One region of the Pseudalkalibacillus sp. JSM 102089 genome, then DNA from elsewhere that is predicted to be linked to it. Evidence: riboswitches for the same ligand, from Rfam matches in the RefSeq annotation. Region 1 holds a riboswitch; each other region holds the start of a gene.
What was found. Region 1 has a riboswitch for cobalamin ahead of ABVF21_RS20460 (ribonucleoside-diphosphate reductase subunit alpha). Riboswitches for the same ligand answer to the same signal wherever they lie in the genome.

Region 1 (10,580 bases):
TAGCTGGAGCAAATGTTAATGCAGCAGATGACGAGTCAACTGAAATAGAAGAGCAGACAGTAGGGCAAACCCAGGAGATGGCAGGTCCTAAAGGACATCATGGAAAAAGAGGTCACTTCGAAGACCGCTCTCTAGATCGCGAACTGAAAATGGAAACTGCTGAGAAAAAAGATCAATTAATTAACCTCCTGCTTGATCAAGATGCTTCAAGTGTTGAAGGCGTCGATGAGCTTCAGAAAGAGCTTGCGGATCTAAACTCACAGCTTGGTGCGATGCATGATGAAGCCCAGGCTGCTCATGAAGAGAGAGAGTCTAAGAAGCAGGAACTTGAAGAAAGTGGAGAGCGTCCAGAGTTAACCGACGAAGAGAAAGCCGCAAGAGAAGAAATGCATGAAGAGATGGAAGCCAAGCGAGAGCAGGCTCAAGAAATTGTGAAACAAAAAAATGATATACTTGATCAGCTGATTGAAAAACTTAGCTAGTCTTAGTGAGAGATAGGGGCCCCCTATCTCTTTCGTATGTCTTGAAGACATCTGGCTGATTTACTGTCAGATAAGGCTAGGATAATATAAAGAGTATGAAAAGCATATTTCGTCTTAGAGGTGAAAAGGGAACGGAGTTGAGAGAGATGCAGCACGTTTTTGTGATTGATGATGAACAAAATATACGTGATATTTTAGAGAAGTATTTAAAAAAAGAAGGGTTTATTGTCTCAACCTTTACAGATGGGGCAGAAGTGTTAAGTGCTCTAGAGACAATTGAACCCGATTTATTAGTATTAGATATTATGATGCCAAATGTTGATGGGCTTGAACTCCTTCGACGGTTAAGAAAGCATTCTTACATTCCCGTTATCGTTGTTTCCGCAAGAGATGAAGAGCTTGATCGGATACTAGGCCTTGAACTTGGCGCTGATGATTACTTAACGAAACCTTTTAGCCCTAGAGAACTTGTTGTGCGTATTAAGAACCTATTCAAACGGATGAATCGCCTAGAGAAAAACCATTCTTCACAAGAAATCACTGTTCAGAACGTACGTTTAAATAAGAAAAAACGACTGTTATTAGTGAATGAGGAAGAAATGGCTTTAACGCCGAAAGAGTACGATGTGCTCGCCTATCTTCTTCAACATCCAGGACAACCGTTTACAAGAGAGAGATTAATTGAAGCCATTTGGGGTTATCAATATGTAGGTGATGGCAGAATTATTGATGACCTTGTGAAAAGGCTACGTAAAAAGATGTCAGACGCAAAGGCGCAAGCGAAGATTACAACAGTTTGGGGGTATGGCTATAAAATCGATGAAGAAGTTTAATATCGGTACCAAATTGTTTCTTAGTTATATCGTTCTTATTGTTGTTATTCTGCTTATTACTACTATTTCATTTCAATATTTATTTCAAGAATATCTTGTGCGCGAAACGAGAGAACAGCTGCAAAAAGAGGGATTGCAAATTAGTCAGATGCTCGAAGATCGACAGTGGAAGGGCGAAAATCCACCTAATGGGTTACTTGATCGCAGAAGAATTGAAATGGCAGGCAATTTAATCTCATCTCAATTTATAATTTATAATGCAAATGAGAAGGCAATTTATTCGAATGTCGATGAAGTGGTTCGAATTGATTATGAAGAAAACAAAGGAAATTTATATGTTACAGAGGAAGTGCCAATTAGTCTCTCACGAGAGCAAGTTGGCAATATTGTGCTATTTACGAAGGTAGAAAGCCTTGAAGGTTTCAATCGGATTATTCAGCAATCACAGGTTGTCAGTCTTTTAGTATCTGCTGCTGTTGCCGTCCTCCTTGCTGCTATCATGCAGAAAGGAATAGCGGGGCCAATTCGATTACTAGCCAATCACATGCGGGAATTTACGATGCGCAAGGAACCACCCCCGTTGAAGCTTAAGACAAAGGATGAAATCAATGAACTTGCTAAGACATTTCAAGAACTAACGGAGCAACTTCGAAAAAATGATTTTGATCAGAAGGAATTCCTTCAAAATGCGTCTCATGAATTAAAGACCCCTCTAATGGCGATTCAAGGGAATGCGGAAGGGATTCTAGATGAAGTAATCGTAGGAGAGGACGTAGAGCATAGTCTTGAAGTGATCGTGAAAGAAACGCAGCGTTTAAAAAAAATCGTGCAGGACATTTCTTATTTAACGAGGTTAGAAACAGTAGATGAATCTTTTACTTATGAAGTAGTCGATCTTCATCATGTGTTAATGGAAGTCATCACTGCGGTAAAACCACTTGCACATCAACGGGAAATAGAGGTGAGGTATGACACTGATCATACCATAGGCGTTAAGATGGATAGTGATAAAATGAAACAAGCATTTATGAATATACTCGGTAATGCCCTACGATTCGCTTCATCCGTTATAGAAGTACATGTCCATCCAGAAGATCGTCAAGTTTTTATTAGGGTTGAAGATGATGGTAAAGGCTTTGGCGAGAATCCAGAGCGCGTTTTCGACCGGTTCTATACAGGTGACAAGTCAGGTTCAGGCATTGGTCTATCGATTACAAAAACAATAGTAGAAAAACATAATGGTAACATATACGCCGAAGAAAACAAAAAGGGAGGAAGGATCGTGATCTCGCTTCCTTTTCAATCGTAGTTAAAGCTTTATGTTTTATGCTCACTTAACTTTTGTAGAATTTCTTTGCTTTCTTGTTCACTCAAAATACCGAATTTCTGACAAAGTTGTGTATAACCAACCAATTTCTTGAAATTAACCGAAGATGATTTTTTCATCATACTCACCTTTCTTTCCTTTGGGAAACTTTTTTAGGTATCAACAATATATGCATGAGCAAGTTGAAAGTGATAGGTGAGTGTCTTTAGAGTTGAAATAAATCGAAGTCAATGTAACAATAAAGCTTGTGCTAAATCAAAGCATCATGTAAGATGAGGTTATCAATATTTAGTGATTAATAAATGTTTCAGATACTATATATGGGGTAAAGTGTACGTAATTAAATAATTGAGTATGCGGTGTCGTAGAACGACTTAATAGGGAATCCGGTCTGAATCCGGAGCTGTCCCCGCAACTGTCGTGTGGACGAGGCAAGAAACCACTGGAGTTAATTCCGGGAAGGTTTGCCAAGGGAGAAGCACAAGCCAGTAGACCTGCCGTATAGTCAAAAACGTTTCTATTCTTCGGGGGTTGAGGGTGAGAAATGGCAGGGTAAATGTACGAGTACGTTCATTTATACTTTGTCGTTTTCTCCAGGCTCACTCTTCCGAGAGTGAGCTTTTTATTTTGGATGGATAAAGGAGAGAGGTATATGAGTACTGTAGCAGAAATGACAGTAACAAAAATAATGGAGGAAGTAAGAACGCTCCTAAATGAGTACCCGTCACTTGCTAGTGAGAGTTTTATTGAAAAAACAATTGATGGTATTTCAGAAAAATCAACGCAAGAAGAGGTTGATAACATTCTAGTTTTAAATGCCCTTGAACGAATTAGCGCAACAGAACCTGACTGGACTTATGTGGCAGCAGCTTTTCATCTTCGTTCGCTCTATCGTAAGTCTCTTTCACATCGAACTGAGAAAGAGGTTTATGGCGGGGGAAGCTTCTATCGCCTTCTTCAACAGCTGACAGATGAAGGGATTTATAACAAAACACTTCTTCAGTCTTATTCCAAGAATGAAGTAGAGCATGTTGCTAAGTTAATCGAGCCATCAAGAGATCGTTTGTTTACATACATCGGCCTACGAACGCTCGCAGACCGCTATCTAGCTACTGATCATGAAAAGAATGTATATGAATTGCCTCAAGAGCGCTTTCTAGTCATTGCTATGACGCTCATGTTAAATGAACCAAAAGATAAGAGGTTAAATCTAATTGAAGAAGCGTATTGGGCGCTATCTAATTTATATATGACAGTAGCAACTCCTACTCTTTCAAATGCAGGGAAAAGCTATGGACAGCTAAGCTCATGCTTTATCGATACGGTGGATGACAGTCTTAGAGGAATCTATGACAGCAATACAGATGTAGCGACCGTTTCGAAAAATGGAGGAGGAATTGGAGCATATCTCGGGAAAATTCGTTCTCGTGGGAGTGATATTAAAGGGTTTAAAGGCAATTCATCTGGGGTTTTACCGTGGATGAAGCAATTAAACAATACAGCTGTGAGCGTAGACCAGCTAGGACAGCGTCAAGGTGCTGTTGCTGTATATCTTGATGTCTGGCATAAGGACGTTTTCGAATTTCTTGATGCCAAGCTTAATAACGGAGACGAACGAATGAGGACACATGATCTTTTCACGGGTCTTTGTATTCCAGATATCTTTATGGAAGTAGTGGAAGACCGTGGAGACTGGCATTTATTTGATCCGCATGAAGTCCGTCAGGTGATGGGGTTCTCTCTTGAAGATGCTTATGACAAGGAAAAAGGATCAGGAGAGTTTCGTATGAAATATAGGCAATGTGTGAATCAGCCTGAGCTTTCAAGAAAAACAGTGCCGGCGATTGAGATTATGAAGCGTGTCATGAAATCACAATTGGAAACTGGGACGCCTTATATGTTCTATCGAGATACGGTGAATCGCGCGAATCCTAATAAGCATGCTGGTATGATCTATGCTTCCAATCTTTGTACGGAAATTATGCAAAATATGAGTGCAACGACTGTTGAAGAGGAAATCACGAAAGACGGTAAAATTATCATTACGAAAACGCCTGGTGACTATGTCGTTTGTAATCTATCTAGTATTAATCTTGGACGTGCGGTTACAGCTAATGCACTAGAGCGATTAATTCCAATTCAGGTAAGAATGCTGGATAACGTGATCGATATTAATACGATCGAAGTGCCTCAAGCCCAGTTAACGAATGAGAAGTATAGAAGCATTGGTCTTGGAACGTTTGGTTGGCATCACCTCCTTGCGAAAAAAGAGATTGTCTGGGAAAGTCATGAAGCGGCAGACTATGCGGACGAACTATATGAAACAATTAATTATTTAACGATACAGGCAAGTCATGAGCTTGCCGTTGAAAAAGGAAGCTACTCTCTCTTTGAAGGCTCTGATTGGCAAAATGGGGAGTACTTTAATCAACGAGGTTACGTTAGTGAAAAATGGCAGTCTCTTAAGGAAAGGGTCCAAACGAATGGTATCAGAAATGCCTATCTTTTAGCGGTTGCTCCTAACAGTTCAACAAGTTTAATAGCTGGATCGACAGCATCAATCGATCCGATTTTCCAAAAAGAATACTCTGAAGAAAAGAAGAATTACAAAATTCCTGTTACAGCGCCTGATCTTTCACCTGAAACGACCTGGTATTACAAATCGGCTTATCACATTGATCAGCTTTGGAGTATTGAGCAGAATGCAGCCAGACAGCGTCATGTGGATCAATCAATATCGTTTAATATCTATGTGCAAAGTACGGTGAAAGCGAAGGACTTATTGAACATTCATATGACAGCTTGGAGAAAAGGGTTGAAAACAACCTACTATACACGAAGTACATCTGTAGATATTGACGACTGTGAAAGCTGCGCAAGCTAAAGGAGGAATTGGAAATGGCTACGATTCAACAACGAAAGCTATACGATGTCTCCGCACCGAATAGCTCGACTGGAATTATTAATGGAGAAAGCTCAAACGTTTTAAACTGGGATGATGTCCGCTTTAGCTGGGCATATCCTATGTACAAAAATATGCTAGGAAACTTTTGGACTCCGTTTGAAATCAATATGTCGAACGACGTGAAGCAATGGGAGGCATTGAGCGAAGATGAGCAAGATACGTTTAAGAAAATTATTGGCCTTCTTGCCTTCCTAGATTCGATTCAAACCGACTATTCAAGTAAGGTCGCGGATTATTTAACAGATTCAAGCCTATCAGCGCTCATGCAGGTGCTTTCGTTCCAGGAAGTTGTGCATAATCAGTCATATAGCTATGTACTTTCTTCCATTGTAAATAAAAATGAGCAAGACCGGATTTTTGAATATTGGAAGCACGATGACGTGCTCTTAGAACGTAACCAATTTATTGCTTCTGGTTATGAAGCATTTGTTCAAAATCCAACACCACAAACGTTTTTTGAATCGATTGTTTATGACATTATTCTTGAAGGACTTTTCTTCTACGCCGGGTTCGCTTTCTTTTATAACCTTGCTCGAAATCAAAAGATGGTGTCTACTTCCACAATGATTAACTATATTAACCGCGATGAGCAGCTGCATGTGACGTTGTTCGTTAATATAGTGAAAGAATTGTTCAATGAGCATCCTGAACTGAATACGAAAGAAAATCATGATTTCATCACGAATACATTTCGTGAAGCTGCTGAGCTTGAGATGAAATGGGGAGAATACATTATTGGTAATCGTTTCCCTGGAATTACAATGAACGAACTCAATGACTACATTAAATTTATGGCAAACAATCGCGTGAATCAGCTTGGAATCGAACGCCCTTTTGAAGGTCACCGAGAGAACCCTATGCGGTGGATCAAAGCCTACGCGGATGTGAACGCTGGGAAAAGTGATTTCTTCGAACAGAAATCACGTCAGTATACAAAAGTGTCTGATGATAATGGGTTTGATGATTTATAAAGAAATGAGAGAAAGGTCAACTCAAATAATGAGTTGATCTTTTTTTGACATTAAGAATGAAAGTAATGTACGACAAAAAAGAAGTTTTGTGGTAAGATACTTAAAATCATTTTGCACTTTAACGTGAAAGAACGTATTTATATAAGGAGATGTCATATGAGAAAGAAGCGAATTGTTGTTAAGATTGGGAGCAGTTCATTAACAAACGGTAAGGGAGAAATTGATCTAGTTAAGCTCATTGATCATGTTAATGCCCTCACATTACTTCGTCAGGAAGGACATGAAGTACTTCTTGTTTCTTCAGGAGCAGTTGCGGCAGGTTTTAAAGAACTTGGATATCCAGCAAGACCCGTCACGTTAAAAGGAAAGCAGGCTGCAGCCGCTCTTGGACAAAGTTTACTTATTAAATCTTATATCGAGGAATTCAATCAGCGAAACATTTCAGTCGCTCAAATTCTATTAACACGCCCTGATTTCTCAAATCAAGAACGATACAAAAATGCGTTTGATACGCTGTCTGAATTACTGGCAAGAGGGGTCATGCCGATTATTAATGAAAATGATACGGTTTCAACTGAAGAGTTAAAGTTTGGTGATAACGATATGCTTTCAGCTCTTGTAAGTGGACTTGTTCATGCAAATGAGTTGATCATTTTGACGGATGTGAACGGTATATATGATTCCAACCCAACAACTAACCCTGATGCGATCAAGTTTCATTCTATCACTGAAATTAGCGACAAAATGATTGGGCAAGCAGGGGGAGCTGGTTCGAGTGCTGGAACTGGGGGCATGAAATCAAAGCTAATCGCAGCAAAGACAGCTTTAAATCTGAGCATTCGAGTTTTTATTGGTCATGAAACAGGCAGTGAAAAGTTACTTCGAATTCTCTCTGGTATCGGAGATGGAACTTACATCAGTCGAGAGAAAGCAATATCTTTCCCGATTAAAAAACAATGGATTGCGATGCACTCTCACGTATCAGGTCAGCTTTATATTGATGAGGGTGCAGAAAAAGCGATTGTTTTAAATGGCAAGAGCTTGCTTTATGGGGGAATCAAGCAAGTAGTTGGCTCTTTTGAGGTTGGAGATGTTGTGGAAGTACTCGGAAAGAATGGAAAACTAGGAAAAGGACAGGTCCGATATTCATCTGCTTTCTTGGAGAACGTTATTCAAGATCACGAGAATGAGAACGCCACAGTTGAAGTCATTCATAGAGATCAATGGGTGTCAGAGATGATGAGGTCATAAGAAAAAAAGAAGAGATGTGTCCGAAGATGGAATGAGGGCGCATCTCTTTCTTCGAAGTAAAAATCGACGATACAAAAAAACATATGGCTTTAGTACATAATAGTAAAGGATGGTAGAATAGAGCTACTAATCTAACTGAAGGACTGGTATAGCATGTTATCTTTAGCAGATCGATATCGTAAATTTGAATTCCAATTAACGGATCTCGAAGATCAAATTATTCAATACATTCTCCAAAATCGATCGGATGTTGTCAACATGTCAGTGCAACATCTTGCCCAGCAAACTCATACAGTACCGAATTCTGTTATGAGACTTATGAAGAAATTGGAGTATGAAGGGTTTACGCAATTGAAACTTAGATTGAAAGATGAAATGGCCACGAAAGAAACAAAAAGCCCGTCTTTTCAATATGAAATGGAACGAACGATGGAACTAACGGATAAGCGGTTGATTCAATTGGCTAGTGAGTGGATTCATCATTCTCAACGTCTTCTAGTGTTTGGGGCGGGTGCACATTCTTATATAAGTGAATTAATTGTGATGAACATTAGGCCATTTCATAAAGATGTTACTTTTTCCGAACACCGTCATGAGAATATGGCATCTTTACAACGCTTTACTAAGAAAGACGTTGTCATTCTGCTAAGTCAATCAGGAGAAACAGAGCAAACTCTTGATCTTGGGAAATATGCAAAAAATCAAGGAGCTAGAATCATTGGAATGAGTCATATTGGCGAAAGTAGCTTAACTGAGCTAGTTGATTTAATGTTATATTGTTACGCTCCAAAAGAAGAGACAAAAGGCTATAACACTACAAATTTCGTTCCTATGGCCATGATTGCCCGATTATTAGTTGAATCTTACCGTAAGCTCTGTGTATAAATACACAGAGCTTATCTATTTCTAATAGTTTTTGTGAATGCGCTAACAAAATGGCGATCCGAACCTTTAAAACAATTATGATGAGTTTGTAAGCGATTACTTTATGGGGAGGTAAAAAAATGAATCTACAAAACGTCACTTCTCTCGATTTAATTAAGATAAATCAAAATTATGCTACAAAACGTGAAGCGATTGAATCATTAACTGAAGCGCTGGAAGTAGCAGGAAAGCTATCAGATAGAGATCAATACTTCAACGCTGTGTTAGAACGAGAGAAGCTTTCACCGACAGGTTTTGAAGGTGGACTTGCGCTTCCGCACGGTAAATCGAAAGGTGTTAAAGAGGCAGCCTTCGCTGTAGCGACAGTAAAAAAGCCGATAGAAGATTGGGAAAGTGTGGATCCGACAAACCAGGTTGATTTGGTTTTTCTACTGGCTATCCCTGAAGCGGAAGCAGGATCAACACATGTCTCTCTCTTAGCAGAGTTAGTCACACGCCTATCTGATTCAACTTATAAAGATCAATTAGTCAAAATGAAAACAGCAGATGAATTATATGAGGCTCTTGGTGACGCTGAAGATAAACCGCAAGAGGAAGAAGTCACAAGTAAGGAGACTCGACCGCTTGTGCTAGGTGTTACGGCCTGTCCCGCAGGAATTGCCCATACTTATATGGCAGCAGAAGCACTTATGAAGGCCGCAAAAGAATTGAATGTAAGAATGAAAGTAGAGAAGCAAGGTGCCAATGGCATCGAAGGTCGTCATACAAAGAAAGACTTAAGTGAAGCAGTTGGTGTTATTTTTGCAAATGACGTAGCTGTAAAGGACCAGGGACGCTTCAAACACTTACCAACTGTGAAAACGAATGTCGCTTCCCCTATGAAAGAGGGCAAAGGATTAATTGAAAAAGTCCTTCAGAAGAAACAATCTTCCACTTCAAACACGGAACATCTAGATAAGATGAGTGAAGATGAAGACAACAAACCTTTTAAAACCGAAATAAAAGATTCAATTCTAACGGGAATCTCGTACATTATTCCAATCATTGTCGCAGGTGGAATGATTTCAGCATTTGCCACACTTATTGCGCAGGGATTTGGGTTAGAAGATGTGCTAGCAACCGAGGGATCGTGGTTATTCCAGGTTAAAACGTTAGGTGGACTGTTACTTAGCACACTAATGGTTCCAATTCTTGCTGCCTACATGGCATACTCCATCGCGGATAAACCTGGTCTCGGACCTGGATTTGCAGCTGGTGTCGCAGCCAATATGATTGGAAGCGGATTCCTTGGTGGGATGCTTGGTGGTTTCCTTGCTGGTTATCTATTGAAATACATGAAGCAAAAAATTAAGCCTAGTGGTACTTTCGCAGGATTTGTAAGCTTTTGGGTGTATCCGGTGCTCGGTTCTCTTATCACCATTTTAATTATGTTATTTGTCGTTGGCGAGCCAGTTACGTGGCTAAATGAAACGCTACTTAACTGGCTTGATGGTATGACAGGAACGAATGCGATTATTCTAGGAGCATTAATTGGAGGGTTTGTATCCTTTGATTTAGGCGGTCCAGTCAATAAAGCAGCATACACATTTTGTATTGGAGCCATGGCGAGCGGTAACTTTATTCCTTATGCCACTTTCGCTTCAGTCAAAATGGTATCAGCCTTCTCTGTTACTGCAGCTACTATCATTGCGAATAAATCGTTTAGTCAAAGTGAAAAAGCCGTTGGGAAACAAACGTGGATTCTTGGTTTAGCTGGAATTACGGAGGGGGCAATCCCGTTTATGATAAATGACCCTTTACGCGTTATTCCTTCACTAGTAGCAGGATCAGCTGTTACTGGAGCGATTATTTCAGTGGCTAACATTG
Region 2 (10,580 bases), on a different contig from region 1:
AGATTGTAGAAGCTAAGAAGACAGATGGAAGTAACTTCTACCTTTTCTTTTATAAAGATGATTTCATTACTGGAAAAACGGCAGAAGTTAAAAATGGCTCTCTTATTGAGAAAGCTTTCCTGAAAGGGATCGTACTCCAAGCACCTCACCCGCTTATTGATCACTTTCTAGCTGATCGAACACTTCATCTTAAATCTACAAAGCAAGTCTTTCAATCTGTACAGAAACGGTACACCCCTCAAGAAACATCCTTTATCTTTTCTTATTTTGACTCTTTTCTCTCAACCGAAACCATTATTAAATTAATGCGAAAGCATTTTTATGACTACCGCAGAAATGGCCAGTTACGGATGGCGTTTCAAATTTTAGCTGTAATGCTTTATTTCGATCCAACAAATAAATGGGCGATTGAACTATCGCGGAAATTAGAATATCAAAAAGTTAGAAGCTTCTATGAAGGAGATCATGATGGTCTTAAAGAAGTGGATCCGCTTTTTGCAGAAATTCAGGCCTATGATGACCTTGAAGCACATCAAGCCTACCTTGAATCAATTCTTCGTAAGGAAAAACGTGTTATTGAACGATCCGCTTTACGCCTTTACCTCTATCTCCAATCACCTGAAGAGGATGATCTGGACCCACTATCTCTCATCGATGTTACGCTCTCTGAATCTGAGCGAGCCCGTCTGCTATCATTGATGTATGCAGAAGCACCTCACCATAAAACTCTAAGAAACAATGCTTTTCAAGCTCTAATGTATTTAAATAAAACAAGTGAAGCCATTCAATTAATGACAGAACGAAAAGGTGAAATCACCCAAAGTGAATATGACCTTCTTCTAAGTGCGTTTCAAGATGAGACTACAAATTTCAAAACCTTTGATTATCCTTCCCTTCAAAGCTGTTTGGAACGTAAAGAAAATCGTCCTTATCTAGATGGTTTACTTCAAGCACTCATCCCTAGGATGCTGCATGAATTTGGTTTAGGATACGTCTATAGCTGGGTGAAGCCTTTATTCGAGAAAAACCAAGATCTCTCTATCCTATCAACGCTACAAACAATGGCGGATATTCAAGATGATCCAGATAAGCAGTTTCAGCTAGGTAAGCTCTACCATAAACTTAAACAATATGAGGAAGCAATTACTTGTTTCGATTGGGAGATGGAGCTGCATCCAACGGACCCAACCCCTGTTCAGTGGTTGACGAAGGTTTATCGTGAGATGGGTAAAGTGGAGGAATCGAATACCTATATGTCGATTTATTCTAAAATGCAAAGAGTGTCTCAACAATAGCGCTGGCTTATGCCAGCGCTATTTTTTTAGGCTATATAAATGAGCCAAAAATCGGGAATCAACAGTATAAGCTAACATAGCCTTTTTGTTAAAGTGACATTCATAATGATCTTCTTCTTTTTATATTACATTTGATAAACATAAGTAGGTTCATATAAACTAAGAAACAACGAACAATGAATACTTCACGGTTGTCAGGAGCGACGTATGGAAAATCAAACGAGTTATGCCTATGACATTATTCAAGTATGCCTTTTGGCCGGAAAGGTAATGCTGCAAAATGGCGGTGAAACGTACCGTGTAGAAGATACGATGACTAGAATTGCGGACGCTTATGGGGCAACGCATTCGAATAGTTACGTAACCCCTACTGGGATTATTTTTTCTTTAGAAGGTCCTGAGCCTTCCAAAACACAGTTGATGCGCATTTCAGAACGCACGACGGATTTAGATAAAGTAACGAAGGTAAATAGTATATCGAGGAGAATTAGCAGTGGTGGTCTTTCGATTAAGGAAGCTTATGAAGAGCTTGACCGATTGGATAAAATGACTGAGCGGTATACATTTCCTAAGCAGTTAGTTGCTGCTGCGATTGCGAGCGGTTGTTTTCTAATTATGTTTCAAGGGGAGTGGGGAGATTTTCTTCCAGCGGTTCTTGCAGGGGGAGGTGGCTTTTATAGTGTTTCACTATTTAACCGCCTTGTACCGATAAAATTCTTCGCAGAATTCCTCGCTTCATTTGTCATAGGATTACTCGCTGTCTTTTTTGTGTCTACTGGAATCGGTGGGCAACTTGATAGAATTATTATTGGTTCAGTGATGCCACTTGTTCCGGGTCTATTAATCACGAACGCTGTGAGGGATTTAATGGCGGGGCATTTAATATCAGGCCTATCTAAAGGCGCAGAAGCCTTTCTTACCGCATTTGCGATTGGAGCAGGCATTGCCCTTGTTGTATCATTTTTATAGAAAGGGAGGACAATTATGACAATTATTGCTCAGGTTTTGACGAGCTTTGTGGCAAGTGCAGCGTTTGGATTGTTATTTAACGCTCCTAAATCCTCCCTTATTAAGGGCGGGTTTGTAGGCATGTGTGGCTGGATGATTTATTACGGGATGGAGGCATCAGGTATTGATGCTGTCATTGCCACTGTAACAGCCTCCTTTGTCATCGCTGTTATTAGTCAGGTGTTTGCAAAGGTGTATCGGACACCAGTGATTATATTTAGTGTAGCGGGGATTATTCCGCTTGTTCCTGGTGGTCTGGCTTACGATGCGATGAGGAATTTCGTTCAAAATGATTACAATAGTGCCATTAACCTTGCAGCCAGAGCATTTATGATATCGGGATCCATTGCAGTAGGGTTAGTATTTTCGGAAGTGATCAATCAAATCATTCGGCATTCCACACTCGCAAGGGGTCAGAAATAGGTCTTCATCCTTTTGCAATGTAGGCATTCATTATGATAACGTTTAGTTGGATATCTGTGTCGAACGGTGTCAAATAATGTTAGTATCTGGGGAGGATCAATAATGAAAACCTATCCCCATCTCGGGTTGTTAACAATTCGATTGGTCGTAGGTATGCTTTTTTTTGCTCATGGTTTTTTAAAGTTTTCTGAAGGGATCACGAATACAGTAGCTTTTTTTGAGACGATCGGTATTTCTGGTTTTCTTGCTTATGTTGTGGCTGTAGTAGAGTTAACTGGAGGAGTTTTGATGATTCTCGGCTTAGGAACGCGAATTGTCAGCGTACTGTTTTCTATGATTTTATTAGGAGCTCTTCTCTTTGTAAAGCGATCAACTGGAATGCTGGGCGGTTATGAACTAGACATTGCTTTTCTAGCTATGTCAGTGTCTTTGTTTCTAGGAGGCGGCGGACCATATAGTCTTTCAACATACCTTAAGAGAAAAGGTTGGTCGTTTAAGATCGATCAGGAGAAAGAAACATAGGATTAAAGAGGAAGTGACTGAATGGCTAAACCAAAAAAGAAGTTAAAACCGGGTGCCAAATGGTTATTATTATTTGCGGGACTCGTTATTCTATTTTTGTTTATTAACTTTCTGTTTCATCCATTTGCAAATACAAAAGGATTTAAATTAGAGTCTCAACCGCACTTGGGTGAGGAAACAGCGCCAGTTGAAATTGTGCAATTTGGTGATTATAAATGCTCTTCATGTCAATCCTTTAATGAATCTTTGTTTCCAAAAATCCAAGAGGAATTAATTGCGACTGAGAAAGTAAAATTCTACTTTGTTAATTATCCATTCCTCCATAAAGATTCCACAAGGGCTGCTGAATTTGCTGAGGTTGTTTATAAAGAATTAGGTAATGATGTATTTTGGCAATTTCATCATGTTCTGTATGACAAACATAAAAAAGGATCTGAGACGAAAGATGTTTTAACTGAATCTTTCTTAACGAAAACCCTTAGTGGTCTAGTTAGTGAAGAAGAAACGGACAGAGTTGTTAAAGCCTATAAGAGTGGTGCAGGTGAGAAACGAGTAGAAGCTGACCTTGCTTATGCAAATAAAAAGAATGTTTCAGAAACGCCTACCTTATTTGTAGATGGTAAGCGTTTTGACGGAACTAGTTTATCTGAATTAAAACAAATGGTTGAGGATTCAACCGACGAATAAATAAAGGCGCTGTGAAGGCGTCTTTTTTTTGTTGCATTCTAATTAATTGGTTCCTCTGCCGGCGGAAAAATCATTAAATAAACGTTTGTTTAAGGTATAAATAGTTAAACAAACGTTTGATTAACGAATGGTATTGACTTTTAGATCCCCGGCATGAAGAATAGAGAAGTACAATTGAATAAAATGGAAAAGGTGTACTGATTCCAGTACTTAATAGGGAAATTGGTGAAAATCCAATGCGGTCCCGCCACTGTAAGAAGTAAGGACGGTGCGTTACCCCACTTATCAATGATAGGGAAGGGGCATTCGTTCAACAAAGCTTCAAGCCAGGAGACCTGCCTTTTCTAAAGCACTGATTGACCTACGGACGATAGGGGGGTGTAACGGAGAAGACTGGGAAAAGTCTATTTGTTATGCATGCTCTTATGAAAAGAGTATGCATTTTTTATTGTTTAGAAAAGGAGAGATGATATGAAAAAGAATGTAAGCGAATCAAGAGTGTATAAGAGCAGCCGTATTTTTCCGCCTGACCTTAACAGCCATGGGACATTATTTGGGGGTAAACTCCTTGCCGATATGGATATGCTAGCATCAATCGCGGCGACAAGGCATTCTCGTCTAGAGTGCGTGACGGTGTCAATGGATACGGTTGAGTTTTTACATCCTATAACGGAAGAAGATTCGATTCATTATGAAGCATTTGTCATATGGACAGGTAAAAGCTCAATGGAAGTTTTTGTGAAAGTAAACGCCGAACATCTTTTAACGGGTGCCAATCGAATAGCAGCGACGTGCTTTATTTCGTTTGTTGCCTTGCTAGAAGGAAGACCAATGAAAGTACCTGGAATTCAGCCGGAAACTGAAGGGGAGAGGCAACTTAACGAGCTAGCCCAAAAACGTGCTCAAACAAGATTGGATCGTAAAAAAACAAGCAAGAATCTAGGGGAAATCCTAGCGTTGTTATAATCCGAAAAGAGGGCCGGAATATTCCGGCTCTCTTTTGTTAGCTGTGAGACATTTTATCGTTTTACTTTGGCTCCTCTCTAAAAGATGGTTGTTTTATATTTAAAACCCCATTTAGCTGATTGGAGAGGGAATCACCCCTCACTTTTATAGAAACAATATTTACGAGAGAGGCTACTTTTTAGATCCCTTAGAATAGTAAACTTTTTGTGGAAATCAAGTTAGTAAAAGAGTGTTGAGTGGTATAGGGATGAGAGTGAAATGAATAAAAACAAAGGAGACGGCCAATGTGGATTAGACATGATTTCTTCAAGTATATAACCGGTATTATTCTATTATTAATTTGTTTTTTCTTTTTGACAGAATTAGATTTATTGAAACCGGTGAAAACAATTATAGGTACATTGTTTTATCCAGTATTAATTGCTGGTTTTTTGTATTATGCGATCAAGCCTATTGTTAAGTTATTAAAAAAGATTCCTTTTGTATCAGATATTGTCGCGATTTTAATTGTGTTTATAGGGATTGCGGGTATCCTCTATACTGGATTCACTTTTCTAGCAAATCCAATTCAGAGTCAAGTGTCAGAGTTTTCGAAGGAGTTGCCTGAGAAGCTGAAAGAATCAGCAAAAGAAGCTGAGAAAATGATGGAGAAAAATGATATGGGGATGCTTTCTGTAGAAAACCTTCAACAAAAAGCAACGAGTTATTTAGGGAATTTAACGCAAAGCCTCGGTGATCATATTATGCAGGTTGTGAGTGCGTTAACGAGTGCTACGACAGTCCTTGTAATCGTACCTTTTGTCTTATTCTATTTTCTTAAAGATGATCATAAATTAAGCCCATTTCTCCTGAGATTTATTCCAAATAAACATCAGGGTGAAGGAGAAAAGATCCTTCATAAAGTTGATGAAACTTTATCGGCCTATATTATCGGCCAAATTATTGTAGCAATCGTGGACGGTGTCCTAATGTATGTTGGTTATTTAATCATTGGACTACCTTATGCATTAATATTAGGCCTATTTGTGATGGTCACAGCAGTTGTCCCGTTCTTTGGGCCGATTATTGGTGTTATACCTGCTCTGGTTGTCGCTTTAACACAAGAGCCGATGTTAGCATTGTATGTGATTATTATTACGATAGTTGTTCAACAGTTAGAAGGAAACTTGGTAGCGCCTGTTGTCCTAGGTAAAAGGTTAAACATACACCCTTTAACCATCATTTTACTACTAATTGTAGCGGCGGCTTTATATGGGTTCATTGGGATGCTGATTGCTATTCCACTTTACTCCGTCATTAAGGTCATCGTTAAGAATTTCTATGAATTTTATCGAATACGGCATCGATCCGAATTAACTGAATAACGGTAAAAGCCCCTATTTCATTGAGAAGTAGGGGCTTTTATTTGAGTAACACCTAAAAACATGTTGAGTAATCGCCTTATAAATAAATATGTGCAAGACGCTCATATGATTTTCTTCGCTCATCATAATCATGTATGTTTGTGAGGACCATGAATTCTTCAGTTTGATAGTGTTCGGCTAATGCGTCGATTTTCTTCTTCACTGTTTCTCTAGATCCTATTATCATTCGTTTTCGATTATTTTTTACTCGTTCTTCTTCCGTTACGGTATAACGGTGCTGTTTAGCTTCGTCAATGGATGGCACTCGACTATCAAGACCTTTTTCTACTCGCAGAAGCCAGAGATCCTGACTTAAAGCAAGTTCTTCCGCCTCTTCGTCAGTTTCTCCACATACGACAAATAAGGCAATAATAGCTGAGGGAGAAGGACTATAATAAGTAGGTTGGAACTGTTGATAGTAAGTTTGGAGAGCGTTCTTCCCTCGATCAGGTTTAATAAAATGCCCAAAGACATAGCCAATGCCCAATTCTGCTGCTTTTTTAGCACTATTCTCACCCATCCCTAATAGCCAAAGAGAAGGGGGTGAGTCGGTTTGAGGAGCTGCTTTTATGCCGGCAAACTCGTGTCCTCTCGGCATAGAGTCAGTCAAGTAGTGGGAGAGCTCTTCTAATTGACGTGGGAATTCATTCAAGCTTTTATTAATGCCATCTGTTAAAGCTAATCGTGTTTTTGCTGTACCACCGGGTGAACGGCCGACTCCAAGGTCTACACGTCCTGGATGAAGAGCTTCTAGTTGTCGGAAATTCTCTGCCACTTTGAATGGACTATATTGTGGAAGTAGGACACCACCAGAGCCTACCTTGATATTAGAGGTTGAGGCTGCGATGTGAGACATCATAATCTCTGGAGAAGTGCTGGCAAGTCCTTTTGTACTATGGTGTTCTGCAAACCAGTATCGGTAGTAACCAAGAGCTTCTGCAGTACGTGCGAGTTCACGCGTATGCTCAAGTGTTTTATAGGCATTACTCCCTGAAGGTATAGGGGCTTGATCAAGAATGCTTAATGTAACCATGGTTAGACTCCTTCCGCTTTAATAAATAGTATTAACCTTCTACCATTATCGTAACGCGATAGGAAGGCATGTGATAGTAAGATGACTTTCTATTTAAGATTTATTGTGAAATATTGAACAAACTTATTGCGTTTAATACAAAACAGACATATAATTAGAATATAGAAATTGTGAAGTATTTCACATGATTGCATCCTTTTATGTGAAATACTTCACAATTATACAAGGAGGAATGATTGATGAAAGTAGCAGTTGTTGGATGTACACATGCCGGAACGGCGGCAGTTACGAATATAGCAACACGTTATCCTGAAGCAGATATTACGGTTTATGAGCGGAATGATAATGTCTCTTTCTTATCTTGCGGAATTGCTCTTTATGTTGGAGGAGTTGTAAAAGATCCAAAAGGTTTATTCTATTCATCTCCTGAGAAGTTAGAAGAGATGGGTGTCACAATGAAAATGAAGCATGAAGTATTAGATATTGATTCTATAAACAATCGTATTCGTGTTAAAAATTTGAATACAAAAGAAGTGTTTGAGGATGATTACGATAAGCTTGTGATGGCAACAGGATCATGGCCGATTATTCCGCCAATTGAAGGAATTCAACTTAATAATATCCTTTTATCAAAAAACTATACTCAAGCTAATACAATTATCGAACGAGCAAAGGAAGCTAAGCGCGTAACCGTTATTGGAGCAGGCTATATTGGAGTTGAGTTAGTAGAGGCTTTTCAGAAATATGGAAAAGAAGTAACTTTAATTGATGGAGAAGACCGTATCTTAAGTAAGTATCTTGATCCAGAGTTTACAGATATAATTGAAGAGGACTTCAAGACTCGTGGCATTCGTCTTGCGCTTAACGAAACAGTGACTCGATTTGAAGGTGAGGAACACGTCTCTAAAGTAGTGACAACCAGTGGAGAGTATGAAGCAGATCTCGTTATTCTTTCTGTAGGCTTTCGTCCGAACACAGATCTTCTTAAAGGGCAGGTAGAGATGATGCCAAACGGGGCCATTATTGTAGATGAATATATGAGAACGAGTAAGCAAAATATTTTTGCTGCTGGTGATAGCTGTGCTATACAATACAATCCAACTGGTGAAAATGCTTATATTCCTTTAGCCACAAATGCTGTGCGTATGGGTACCCTCGTTGGACAGAACATTATGAAACCAACGATCAGATATATGGGCACTCAGGGGACATCTGGTTTACACCTTTTTGATCACAGTATGGCTTCTACTGGTTTAACTGAGAAGGCAGCTATTAGTACGGGGAAGAATGTGAAAACAATCACAATAAAAGAAAACAATCGTCCAGAGTTTATGCCAGATTATGAAGTGATCACACTGAAGGTGGTTTATGAAGAGGATACTCGGAGAATTCTTGGTGCTCAAGTCATCTCTAAAGCAGACGTAACGCAATCAATCAATACACTATCTGTTTGTATTCAAAACAAAATGACTATAGATGAATTAGGATACATCGATTTCTTTTTCCAACCACATTTTAATAAACCGTGGAACTTTCTAAATCAGGCTGGTCTACAGGCCGCTTTATAGATAATTATCCGCTGGCACATAGCTAGCGGATTTCGTGTGTAATGAGAAATAGAAACATTTTCTTCCACTTGCATCCTCTCGATACGATAGCCATAATGAAGGTTAGAATTTGTGTAGGAGAGAGTGAACAAGTAGTGACCAATAAGAGTATAAATAAAGCAACGAAACAAAGTCATACGCGTATTTATCTTGTACGACATGGTGAAAGTGAATGGAATGCAGCAGGAGATCTTTATTGTGGACGAACAGATATTGGACTTTCTACGGAGGGAGCCACTCAAGCGAAGAATGCAGGCGACTTTCTAAGTTCGGTTTCGTTTGATCGAGCTTATGCTTCTCCATTAATACGCGCACGTCATACAGCTGAACATATCTTAGGAGAACGAGATTTGCCGATTCAAATAGATGAACGGATCTATGAAGGTGATTTTGGAGAGTGGGAAGGTCGATCGAAAGCGGAGTTTATTAAAGAAGATCCTGACTCATGGGATAATTGGATGGCTAACCCATGGGAAACAAGAGCGGGGCGAACGGGTGAAACGGCTCGTGAAATGTATGAAAGAGCGTCATCTTTTTTTAAGGAAATAAGTGAAAAGCATTCCGGTGAAACGGTGCTCGTTGTTGCGCACAACAACACGATTCGTTTCTTTCTAGCAGGAGTACTTGGGATGCCTTTTGCCAACTATCGTCGCATCTTTCAAGATAATACAGGAATAAATATCCTTGATGTGGCTGGCGATGAAATCGTGATCCGCAGTCTGAATATCAACTCTCATCTAAGTGCAGATAGATAGAAAAAAGCGATGCAGCTGCATCGCTTTTTTTATTGAGAAAGCTCTTTATATGATTTTTTTACGACGCTACTTAAAGCGATCAGGGCTATGACGTTGGGCAACACCATGAATGCATTAAATGTATCGGCAAGCTGCCATACGAACGGCACATTTAAAACAGTTCCTAGGACGATGAAAACAAGAACAGCACCACGATAGTAAGGGACGCTTTTTTGTCCAAATAAATAATTTACATTTGTTTCGCCAAAGTAAGCCCAGCCTAAAATTGTTGTGAAACTAAAGAACAAAAGACTAAATGCAATAAAGTAAACGCCAAAGCCACCGAGTCCACTCGTGAAACTAGCCTGGGTTAATTCAATTCCAGTAAGGTTAGAACTTGCCCCGTCCGTTACAAGAATCACGAGTGCTGTAACGGTACAAATAATCACGGTATCGATGAGAACACCTACCATGGCTACAAATCCTTGTTGGGCAGGGTGTTTCACTTCCGCTACAGCATGAGCGTGTGGCGTTGATCCCATACCGGCTTCATTTGAAAATAAACCTCTTGCAACTCCATAACGAATGGCTTCTTTGATGGAAGCGCCAAGTACCCCGCCTCCAGCTGATTCTGGAGTGAATGCCGATTCAACGATAAGTGATAGTGCTGGAAGTACTTGATCGAAATGTAAGACAAGAATGATAAGAGCTCCGATAATGTAGAGTAACGCCATAATCGGAACGACATTGCCTGCAAATCGAGCAATTCGATTGATACCACCGAATAGTATTAAACTAATTAAAATCGCTACACCTATGCCGATCGCAAGCGGTGGAATTTGAAATGCGGTTTGAAAAGCCTCGGCTATTGAATTAGATTGCACCATATTCCCAACAAAACC
Region 3 (10,580 bases), on a different contig from region 1:
ATCCGTGTCGAACGTTATCGCCATCAAGTCTGTAAGTATGAACGCCCGCTGCATGTAAGGCGTTCTCAAGCTCAACTGAAATCGTTGATTTTCCTGACCCGGAAAGTCCTGTGAACCACAGGACAGCCCCTTTGTGCAACTTCATTTTTTCACGGTCCTGTTTCATCACGTTTCCTTCATGCCAGGTGACATGTTTTTCTTTCATATATTCGTCCTCCTTTCATTAAATCATCACAATAAACCGAACGATCAATAGCGTCGTTACCATGACGATCAGCGTTAACGGGAAACCAATTTTCAAAAAGTCGTGAAAGCGATAACCGCCGGCCCCATAGACGATCAAATTAGTTTGATACCCAATCGGCGTCATAAAGCTTGCGGAGGCTGCAATTGCGACAATCATCGCAATGGGGAGGAGGTCAATTTCAAGCGTATGGGCAACCTCGATGGCAATGGGAAACATAAAGACTGCGGCAGCGCTATTTGTCATCATTTCAGTGAAGATGTTCGTTAACACATAAATGCTAAGCAACGTTGCAAGAAGTCCGAGCGGCGCTGTTAGTTGGATAAGGAGACCTGCCATCGAAGCGGCTACACCTGAATTCAGCAGCGCTGTACCAATACCAAACGAACAAGCGATCATAAGGAGAACGTGCCATTGAATCAAATCACGCCCTTCGCCTGGCGTCACAACCTTTGTTAAAAAGAGAAGTAGCGTCGTCACAGCCATAGCGGTTAGCATGGAGAGAACGCCGATCGTAACGAGAATAATCATGACACCAAGCCACCCAATCGAAAGCCAGCCTAATCTGATTTGACGCTGCGTAACGAGCTTATGATCGATTGGTGTAATGTCGTAGAAATCCCTTTTCTTATGAAACTGCTCACCCGCGATCATTAAGAGAACGTCACCTGGTTTTAAGACAATATCACCAATTTTCGATTTCAGGCGCTGATTTTGGCGATGAACAGCGATTACAGCTGCTTGATGCTGGTGTCTGAAATTGGTGTCCTTTATCTTTTTGAAAAGGTGTGACGAATGAGGTGTGACAATTCCTTCAATGAGCTGGTGATTTTCTGGAAAATAAGACCCGGAGCTTCCCTGTAGCTGTAATCCCTTCATCCGCTGGATCTCAGCGATCGTTGAGATGTCGCCACTAAAAACAAGGCGGTCTCCTTCCTTCAGAATCGTCTCGCCTGATACAGGCGCGATCGCTCGTTCGTGACGCATAATACTGACGAGAAATAACCCTTTCAAGCTCCTTAGCTGTGCTTCTTTTACCGTGCGATTGATATAGGGAAATTGTTCTGTAACAAGCACTTCACCGGTATATTTCTTGAGCAATTCAGGTTCAGTGAGAGAAGAAGAACGGCGATCTGGAAGCAACTTGTTACTAAAGAAGATCAAATACGCCAGACCGAGTAGCGTGATTGGGATCCCGATCGCACTAAGCTGGAAAAAAGAAAAACCCTCGTAGCCGTTTTCGAGTAGCAGTCCATGAACGACAAGGTTTGTCGAAGTACCAATTAACGTAATGGTGCCGCCAAGAATCGTAGCGTAGGAAAGCGGAATAAGAAACTTGGAAGGAGACATCCCGTTTTCATCGCACCATTTTTTCATCATTGGGGTAGAAGCGATCACGATCGGTGTATTGTTCACAAAAGCTGAAATGATGGAGATTGGGAATAGCAATTTAGTCAGGCGCTTCTTTCGGGAATGTGAGCTTTTGAGGAGACGTTGAAAGAGGCGATCCACAATGCCACTCCGCTGAATGCTTCCAGCCACGATGAAGAGAAGGGCAATCGTGAGCATCCCTTCATTCGAGAATCCGGCCGTTGCTTCCTCGGGCGTAATAATGCCAGTGAATAGAAATAAGACGAGAACCGAGGCTAGGATCACTTCGGGTCGTCCTTTTTCAAAGAAAAGACAGAAAAGCATGATGATCATCGTAATCATAACGAAATAGAATGCCATCATTCAGCGCGCGCGGCATCATTCGTCTTCATGATCGTGCTGCACCTCATCCAATAGAATCTCAATCACTTCGGGGCGAGAAAATTCTTTCGGAGGTCTTTGGCCATTCTTCAGCATCTCTCGGACCTTTGTACCGCTTAGATGAATGTGAAATTCGCCATCGTGTGGACACGTTTTGGCAGTAGCCATGCTCGAACACTTGATACAATAAAACGCGTGCTCGAAGGCCATAATCTCAATGCCGATTTCGTCTTTCGAAAATTGGTGGAAGATGTTCTGCGCAGCGAACGTATCGTAATAATCGCCAACACCTGCGTGATCACGGCCAACGATAAAATGTGTGCAGCCACAGTTCTTCCGAACGAGACTATGAAAAATCGCCTCGCGCGGGCCAGCATACCTCATCGCAGCTGGGAATACGGAGAGAATGACGCGATCAGACGGATAATAGTTTTCTATAAGAGCGCTGTAGCTTTTCATTCGAATATCCGCTGGAATGTCATCTTTCTTCGTTTGGCCAACGAGTGGGTGAATGAGAAGGGCATCAACGGTTTCAAGTGCCGTCTTTTGAAGGTATTCATGTGCGCGATGAATCGGATTACGCGTTTGAAAGCCAACGATTGTTTTCCATCCGCGCTGTTGGAATGTCTCTCTTAATTCTGCTGGCGTTTGAAAATGGTCTTGAAGCGCTGTTGGGTGCTGAAGGAGCGTGATTGGGCCACCGAGGTTAAACGCTTCCTGCTCGTACGTTTTTTGAACGCCTGGATGCTCAGCATCGTTCGTTCCATAGACGAGTCGAGCTTCTTCTGTTTTGTCTGCTTCATAAATATCTTCTACTTCCATTAGTCCATAGATCTCCCCGTCTTCACCCTTCAGGCAAACAGTAGGACTAGAAAAAATCATGTCACGCGTTTCTTCGGATACAGAAAGCGTAATAGGCAAGCTCCAGATTGTCCCATTTGCGAGCCTCATTTTATTTAAAACGTGCGTATAATCTGTTTGGTTCATAAAGCCCGTTAACGGACTAAAAGCACCGATTGCGATCATATATAAATCGGATAAATTCCATGGTGTTAAGGTGACGACCGGAAACATTGTGGCCTTCTTAAGAAGCGCCAGGCGATCCTCTTCACATGGAATGCGGTTAATTAGCTGACCGCCATGTGGTTCTATCATAAATAAATCTCCCTTCTTGCTTGTTCACATATAGAGTTGCTACTAGCTTATGAAAGAAGAAGAGGAGAAGAGAGGGCTAATGAGAAAATTGGATGAGGGGTGTGTTTTTAAAGGGGGTCAGGCGCGAGCCTGACCCCCTTTAAAAACAACTGTCTCCGCACCAAAGACACTCCAACACATTCGGGGATATCCTCTTTTTTGCTTCTTGACCCTCCCACACTTTTGGACTACACTGTGTAGTGTGAGGTGGAAGCGATGAAAATTCATCAGTTCAAAACGAATGAAACAGGGTTAAACCGCTTTTTCGGCTCTCTTGAAGCGAAGGTTATGGACATCCTCTTCGAAGGTCCAGAAATGACGATCAAAGATGTGAAGCAAAAGCTCGATCAAGAGAAAAGTACGAACTTTAACACGGTTATGACGGTGATGAATCGTCTCGTGGATAAAGGAATCCTAGTAAAACGAGTTGAAAAGCGCACATCAATGTTTAAGCCGCTTCTATCGAAAGAAGAATTTCTGCGAACGCAATCAAAGGAATTAACACAGGATCTAATGGATGAATTTGGTCCGCTTGCTGTGAATCATATGCTTGATGCGCTCGATGAAGCGGATCCAGTTTTGATCGAAAAGCTTGAGCAAAAAATCAAGCAGCTAAAGGAGAAGTAAGATGAGAATCAAACAGCCGCGATTTTTGTTTATGCTTTCTTTCTTTCTTGTAGCCACGATGCTTGTTCAAATGTCACTATACAGTCTGCATTTATACTCGAACTGGACGCTTATGTTAAGCGTACTTGAAGCCTGCCATAATATGCTTCGTGCGATCGGTTTATCATCTATGAACATGCTATTAGAAGTTCTGATTCTCTCAACATTTTCATTAATCGTGATGATGATCGTGAAGCAAATTTATCGATATGTCACCTTTTCGAAACGGCTGTCGCTTCTTCGTGAAGACATCGTTACAGAGGAAGTCATTCGGAATTTCGATTTAGGAAAACAGGCACTCGAGGTGATTAAAAGCGACGAGCCTATCGCTCTTACATATGGAATGATTAGACCCAAAATTGTTCTGTCGACTGAACTAGTTAGCATGTTGAGCAAAGAAGAGCTGCGCGCCGTGATTTATCACGAAACTTTTCATCAGCAGCATCGTGATCCATTGAAAAAATTTATCATCACCCTTCTCGTCCACGCGCTTTGGTACGTGCCGATCTTGAAATGGGTATCGAATCACTATCACACGCTACGCGAAATTGCCGCGGATCGGTTTGCGATGAAAGAAGCAAATATGCTTGATCTAAGTAGCGCGTTATTAAAACTATTAAAAAGCGATCACCGCCAGCGTCATGCGTTTGCTGTATCTTTCGCGGAAACGTCTGTGAACGATCGCATTCAACATATTCTTGCGCCAGAAAAGGAAGTGCACCTAACGTTGCCTGTTGGTACTGTCCTTTACTCGCTTTATATTGTGTTAGGGTTATCCATCATGTTTATGGTGGCCACACCCTAATTCTTTTTCGAAAACGAACACTACGACATGTAGTGTGGAAATTAGGAGGGAGTTAATTGATGAATTCATCACAAAACGTTGCTCTTGTCGTACTACGAATCATACTCGGTCTCATTTTTACGGTTCACGGTCTTGATAAATTTGCTGGAGGGATTGGGAATACTGCTGGCTTTTTCGAGAGCATTGGCATTTTGGGTGGTTTAGCGTATGTCGTTGCAACGATTGAACTAGTCGGAGGTCTTCTTATGATCGTTGGACTAGGCACACGCATTGTTTCTTTTCTTTTCATGATCGTCATGCTAGGAGCGATCTTTACGGTTAAACTAACGACAGGATTTATCGGAGGGTATGAATTGGATCTTGCTCTTCTCGGTATGTCAGTCGCTGTATTGATTGGGGGAGGCGGAACGATCTCCGCTGATTACAAATTCTTTTCGAAACAATTATAGGAGGAAGAATGATGGCTAAGTCAAATAAAAATAAGAAAAAACATGCAAAATCTCAGTCTCAAAAAAAATCGAATACTTGGATCTACTGGCTAGTGGCGGCAGTCGCTGCAGTTATCGTAATCGTGATCGTCGTCTCAAGCGGCTCGAGTTCCGACAGTTCAGAGGAAGAAGCGATGGAGCAACCATTTCTCGGGGATGAAAATGCGCAGGTAGAAGTGATTGAATTTGGAGATTACAAATGTCCTTACTGTAAAGCATTCGAACAGTCCTTTTTCCCGCAAATTGATCAAGAGTTAATTCAAACAGGGGAAATCAAATTCTCTTTTATCAACTATCCATTTATTAATGTTGATTCCGATCGCTCAGCTGAATTTGCTGAAGTGGTGTACCAGGAGCTTGGGAATGACGTGTTCTGGGATTTCCATTCGTTAATATATGAAAAGCAAACAGAAGGCACGGAACAGCAGGACATTTACACCGAAGATTATCTTGTCGACACGTTAAAAGAAGTGACTGATGAAGAAAAAGCACAACAGGTACTGGCAGCTTTTAAAGATGGCGAAGGAGAAGCGGCGATCGACTACGACTTATCGAAAGCTCGTGATCTCGACGTTACTGGCACACCAGCTCTCTTTGTGAACGGTGAGCCGTTTGAAGGACAAACGATTGATGACCTGAAGAAAATGGTAGAAGAAGCGAAGGAAGAGTAAAGGAATTACCATCATTGTCCACCGTGGGTGGACAATGATGTTTTTTTGTTTGTGAAGGGGGTCAGGCGCGAGCCTGACCCCCTCAAAACACAACTGTTCCCCCCACTCTCGCAATCATGTATAATAAACCTGTTACCAATTACATAGTGATCGATTCAGGTGTCTTTTCAATGAAGACTTAATAGGGAAGCTGGTGCAATTCCAGCGCGGTCCCGCCACTGTAAATGGTCGCCTGCTGCAGAATCCACTGTTCGAAACAGCGAATGGGAAGGAGCAGCATGCGATAACCATGAGCCAGGAGACCTGCCTGAATCTAGCACGAACAGCCTACGAGGATAGGGATGTGCGAACGGATTCAGGTGTAGCCTTTGGCACACCGTTACTTCCATTCGACCATCTCCATGCCCTCGTGCGTGGAGATTTTTTAGTTTAGAGACATCAGAAAACAGGAGGAGAAACACACATGAAAAAGCTTTATTCACTACTCGTTTTACTTTTTCTCGTTACAGGAATTATCGCAGGTTGCGGAGCGAGTGAAGAGAACAGCGCGACAAATGAAGGAAATGCGAATACAGAGCAAGCTGAACAGTCAGAAGATAGCGCTTTCCCAGTAACGATAACGGATGCGTTGGACCAGGATGTTACGATCGAAAAAGACCCTGAAAAAATTGTCTCCCTGATCCCGAGTAACACGGAGATCCTTTTCGACCTGGGAGCAGGGGAAGAAGTCGTTGGCGTTTCTGACTTCGCCAACTATCCAGAAGAAACGGCTGATATCGAAAAAATCGGCGGCATGGAATTTAACGTGGAGAAAATCATTTCTCTAAAGCCTGATCTCGTACTTGCGCACGGCTCAAGCGCACATAACTCAGAAGCTGGTCTCCAGCAGCTTCGTGATGCTGGGATCACGGTACTCGTTGTGAACGATGCGAAAAGCTTCGATGAAGTCTACCATTCCATCGAAATGATCGGACAAGCAACGGGCGAAACGGAAGAAGCGGAAACAACGATCGATGAGATGAAGCAAGATCTTGAAGACATTCAAGCAAAAGCAGAAAGCATTAGTGAAGAAGATCAGAAAAATGTCTTCGTCGAAGTTGCCCCTGCGCCTGAAATTTACTCTCCAGGGAAGAATACGTTCATGGATGACATGCTAACGATGATTCATGCGAAAAACGTGACGCACGACCAGGAAGGCTGGAACCAGGTGGATCAGGAAGCGATTATTGAAGCGAATCCTGACGTGATCATCACAACGTACGGCTACTATACAGAGAAGCCAGTTGAACAGGTGTTAAGCCGCGACGGCTGGCAGGACGTTACAGCTGTCAAAGATGAGCAGGTTGTTGATGTGCACTCTGACCTCGTTACACGCTCTGGCCCTCGTCTTACTGAAGGAGTAGAGGAACTTGCAAAAGCGGTTTACCCGGATGTTTTTGCTGAATAAACGGTTCATTGCCTATCCGATTGCGATAGCACTCTTAATTGGTGCCATGCTCCTTGGCATTTCAATCGGTACTGTTTCAGTTCCAGTGCTTACCATTCTAAAATTAATCGGAAGCGAAGTTTTGCACCTTCCATTCATAGGCAAAACCGATCCAATGTTTACAACAATTGTGATGGATATTCGCTTGCCGCGCGTCATTTTGGCAGGTCTTGTGGGGGCGTCTCTTGCGATAGCAGGGGCCGCCTTTCAAGGTCTTTTACGCAATCCATTAGCGGATCCGTACGTGCTCGGCGTCTCATCCGGAGCATCTGTTGGGGCCGTTCTCGTACTCTTTTTCAACTTATCATTGCCATTTGTCGGCATGTTCACCCTACCAGTTATGAGCATCGCCGCATCGATTCTTACCATTTTCCTCGTGCTATTCTTCGCACGACAAATCGAGCGCTCGATGCGCGTGGAGACGATCATCTTAACAGGAATTGTGTTTAGTTCATTCCTTGGCTCACTCCTGTCACTTATGATCGCTTTAACTGGAGAGGAGCTTCGTCAAATTATCGGCTGGCTCCTTGGAAGCGTGTCGATGCGCGGATGGGAATACATTGGAATCATTCTTCCCTTTTTCATCATCGGCTCAGGGATTCTGCTCTTTAGCAGTAAAGAGCTGAACGCGATGTCGTTTGGTGAAGAACGCGCTCAGCATATTGGCGTGAACGTCGCGAAACGAAAGCTTTGGATTCTCATCGGTGGTTCGATTTTAACAGGTGCAGCTGTTGCGGTTTCCGGAACGATTGGCTTCGTTGGCCTTGTGATTCCGCATTTGACGCGCCTTCTATGGGGCCCGGATCACAGGCATTTACTGCCACTATCCATTTTACTTGGTGCTGCTTTTCTGATCATCGCTGACTTGATTTCACGAACGATCATTTCACCAACGGAATTACCGATTGGCGTCATCACATCGCTTATCGGTGCCCCGGTATTTGCCATTATTTTAATACGAAGACGTAAGGAAAGAAGAGGATAAGCATGCTAAGCGTACATTCTGTTACAGGAGGATACCCCGGTCACGACGTGCTTGATGACATCTCGTTTGATGTGAATCAAGGCGAGCTTCTCGGCATCGTTGGACCAAACGGAAGCGGCAAAACGAATATTTTTAAAATGGTTAGCGGCATCCTGAAGGCAAAGTCCGGCTCAATCATGCTCAAAGATAAGCCGCTCTCAAGCTACTCAGCGAAACAGCTGGCGCGTGTGCTCGCGGTTCTTCCACAGCATGCGGATCAGGCTTTTCCTTATACCGTTAAGGAAACCGTTTCGCTTGGACGCTACGCCCATCAGACGGGATGGTTTCAAATGTGGAGCGAGCATGACGAGATGGTCGTGCAGCGTACGATGGAGCAAACTGGAATCGCAGGCTTCGCGGATAACTATGTGAACGAACTCTCAGGCGGTGAGCGTCAGCGCGTCTTTCTCGCACAGGCGCTCGCGCAGGAACCTGAGATTCTCTTGTTAGACGAGCCGACGAACCACCTCGACCTTTCTTATCAAAAAGAACTGCTCGATCTTTTAAAAAAGTGGACGCGCGAACAGGGGCTAACGGTGATTTCGATTTTTCACGATTTGAATCTAGCAGGTCTGTACTGTGACCACCTACTTCTTCTTGAAAACGGGAAAATCAACATGCACAACAAGCCGAATGACGTTTTAAATGAACAGCGCATTCAATCGGTTTATCGGACAACAATCGAAAAGCATCCGCATCCGACCGTGCCAAAGCCTCAAATGCTCTTATTACCAGAAAAACAGGCAGAGGATCAACGTGATCTCACTATTGATGAGCGCTACCTTGAGCGGTCAGAAAACATGATCACGCTCACGACACCATTTCCGCTTCGGACGATGTCTTCGGGTGTCGTAGGATCTGGCACTGGCTGGTATCGCACATTCGTCAACCGCCACGTCCCTAAAAGCTACAGCTGCTCCGATCATAAAGAAGAAATGGCGACGTTTTTAGAGGAGCATGGCATCGATCCGACGGAAACAGTTGGCATGATGACGGCTGTTCGACTAGAGGATGTCTCTTACCGCTTAATAGAAGATGAAGGCGTTTCGGTATTTGTCGTTGTAACGGCAGGCGTTGGAAACGCTGTTGATGCATCGAAAAGCGCAGAGCACGTATACGAGCCGCTCCCTGGAACGATCAACACGTGGATTTTCGTGAACGGAACGCTCACAGATGAAGCATTCATCCAAAGCATCATGACCGCAACGGAAGCAAAAGTTAAAGTCATGCACGACCAGCAAGTAAAAGACTCGGTGACAGGCACCATAGCAACAGGTACTTCTACAGACAGTATTCTGGTCGCCGCGACACAGCGTGGACAGCATCAGGCATACGCGGGCACGATCACAACGCTCGGAAAATTGATTAGCCTCGGCGTTTACACCTGTACGACAGAGGCGCTTGAAAAGTACCGCACGAGGCTCTCGCTATGATCATGCATCACCTTCTTGCGATTAGCCTCGCTTTTTTTCTGGATTTGCTGATTGGCGATCCACTAAAATGGCCGCATCCAGTGAAGTGGTTCGGCTCACTTATCAGCTTTCTCGACAAACGCTGGAACCACGGACCGAACCGCAAACAAAAAGGTGCCCTCATGACGCTAACCGTTCTTGTCGTTGTGATCACGCTAACCGGGTTTACCGTTTTTCTTGCTTACACCCTTCACCCGCTTGTGGGGATTTTCTTTGAAGGCATTCTCATCGCAACTACGATTTCGCAGAAAAGTTTGCGGCAGGCGGCGCTGGACGTGTATAAGCCGCTTCAGCAAGGCGATATGACAGAAGCACGACGCAAGCTTTCCTGGATCGTTGGTCGTGACACAGATCAACTCCATGAAAGTGAAATCGTGCGTGGCACTGTTGAAACGGTTGCTGAGAACACTAGTGACGGTATTACGGCACCGCTATTCTGGGCGCTTATCGGCGGTAGCGTTGGGGCGATGGCCTACCGAGCGATTAACACGTGTGATTCAATGGTTGGCTATCGAAACGGAAAATACGAAGCTTTTGGCTACGCCTCTGCGAAGCTTGATGACGCTGTGAACTGGATTCCAAGTCGCATCACAGGCTGTTGCATGATGCTTTCCAAAAAGCCGGAGCATACCGCAAGAAGCCGCGCTTGGCACGTTTTATTTCGTGATGCAAAGCAGCACCCGAGTCCAAACAGCGGCTGGGGTGAAGCGGCAACGGCAGCGCTTCTCGGCGTGCAACTTGGCGGGGTGAACACATATAAAGGCATTGTTTCAAAACG

Region 2: it holds a riboswitch for cobalamin, as region 1 does, so the genes downstream of both, ABVF21_RS15525 (acyl-CoA thioesterase) here and ABVF21_RS20460 (ribonucleoside-diphosphate reductase subunit alpha) in region 1, are expected to answer to the same signal.
Region 3: it holds a riboswitch for cobalamin, as region 1 does, so the genes downstream of both, ABVF21_RS06500 (ABC transporter substrate-binding protein) here and ABVF21_RS20460 (ribonucleoside-diphosphate reductase subunit alpha) in region 1, are expected to answer to the same signal.

What each region holds. Positions count from the first base shown of each region.
Region 1 is NZ_JBEWYW010000015.1:18,184-28,763, forward strand. Features, by position in the region: gene ABVF21_RS20445 (hypothetical protein) at 1-482, shown strand, start outside; gene ABVF21_RS20450 (response regulator transcription factor) at 578-1,315, shown strand; gene ABVF21_RS20455 (sensor histidine kinase) at 1,287-2,624, shown strand; cobalamin riboswitch at 2,983-3,158, shown strand; gene ABVF21_RS20460 (ribonucleoside-diphosphate reductase subunit alpha) at 3,295-5,526, shown strand; gene ABVF21_RS20465 (ribonucleotide-diphosphate reductase subunit beta) at 5,541-6,578, shown strand; gene proB (glutamate 5-kinase) at 6,735-7,829, shown strand; gene ABVF21_RS20475 (MurR/RpiR family transcriptional regulator) at 7,983-8,714, shown strand; gene mngA (PTS 2-O-a-mannosyl-D-glycerate transporter subunit IIABC) at 8,834-10,580, shown strand, end outside.
Region 2 is NZ_JBEWYW010000007.1:92,552-103,131, reverse strand. Features, by position in the region: gene ABVF21_RS15550 (tetratricopeptide repeat protein) at 1-1,295, shown strand, start outside; gene ABVF21_RS15545 (threonine/serine exporter family protein) at 1,503-2,264, shown strand; gene ABVF21_RS15540 (threonine/serine exporter family protein) at 2,280-2,726, shown strand; gene ABVF21_RS15535 (DoxX family protein) at 2,829-3,248, shown strand; gene ABVF21_RS15530 (DsbA family protein) at 3,270-3,935, shown strand; cobalamin riboswitch at 4,109-4,292, shown strand; gene ABVF21_RS15525 (acyl-CoA thioesterase) at 4,407-4,901, shown strand; gene ABVF21_RS15520 (AI-2E family transporter) at 5,186-6,265, shown strand; gene ABVF21_RS15515 (LLM class flavin-dependent oxidoreductase) at 6,342-7,337, opposite strand; gene ABVF21_RS15510 (CoA-disulfide reductase) at 7,577-8,905, shown strand; gene ABVF21_RS15505 (histidine phosphatase family protein) at 9,040-9,699, shown strand; gene ABVF21_RS15500 (alanine/glycine:cation symporter family protein) at 9,729-10,580, opposite strand, start outside.
Region 3 is NZ_JBEWYW010000002.1:378,474-389,053, reverse strand. Features, by position in the region: gene cysC (adenylyl-sulfate kinase) at 1-205, opposite strand, end outside; gene ABVF21_RS06530 (SLC13 family permease) at 224-1,978, opposite strand; gene sat (sulfate adenylyltransferase) at 1,994-3,151, opposite strand; gene ABVF21_RS06520 (BlaI/MecI/CopY family transcriptional regulator) at 3,407-3,817, shown strand; gene ABVF21_RS06515 (M56 family metallopeptidase) at 3,819-4,661, shown strand; gene ABVF21_RS06510 (DoxX family protein) at 4,721-5,110, shown strand; gene ABVF21_RS06505 (DsbA family protein) at 5,122-5,820, shown strand; cobalamin riboswitch at 5,961-6,145, shown strand; gene ABVF21_RS06500 (ABC transporter substrate-binding protein) at 6,284-7,267, shown strand; gene ABVF21_RS06495 (FecCD family ABC transporter permease) at 7,251-8,291, shown strand; gene ABVF21_RS06490 (adenosylcobinamide amidohydrolase) at 8,294-9,763, shown strand; gene cbiB (adenosylcobinamide-phosphate synthase CbiB) at 9,760-10,580, shown strand, end outside.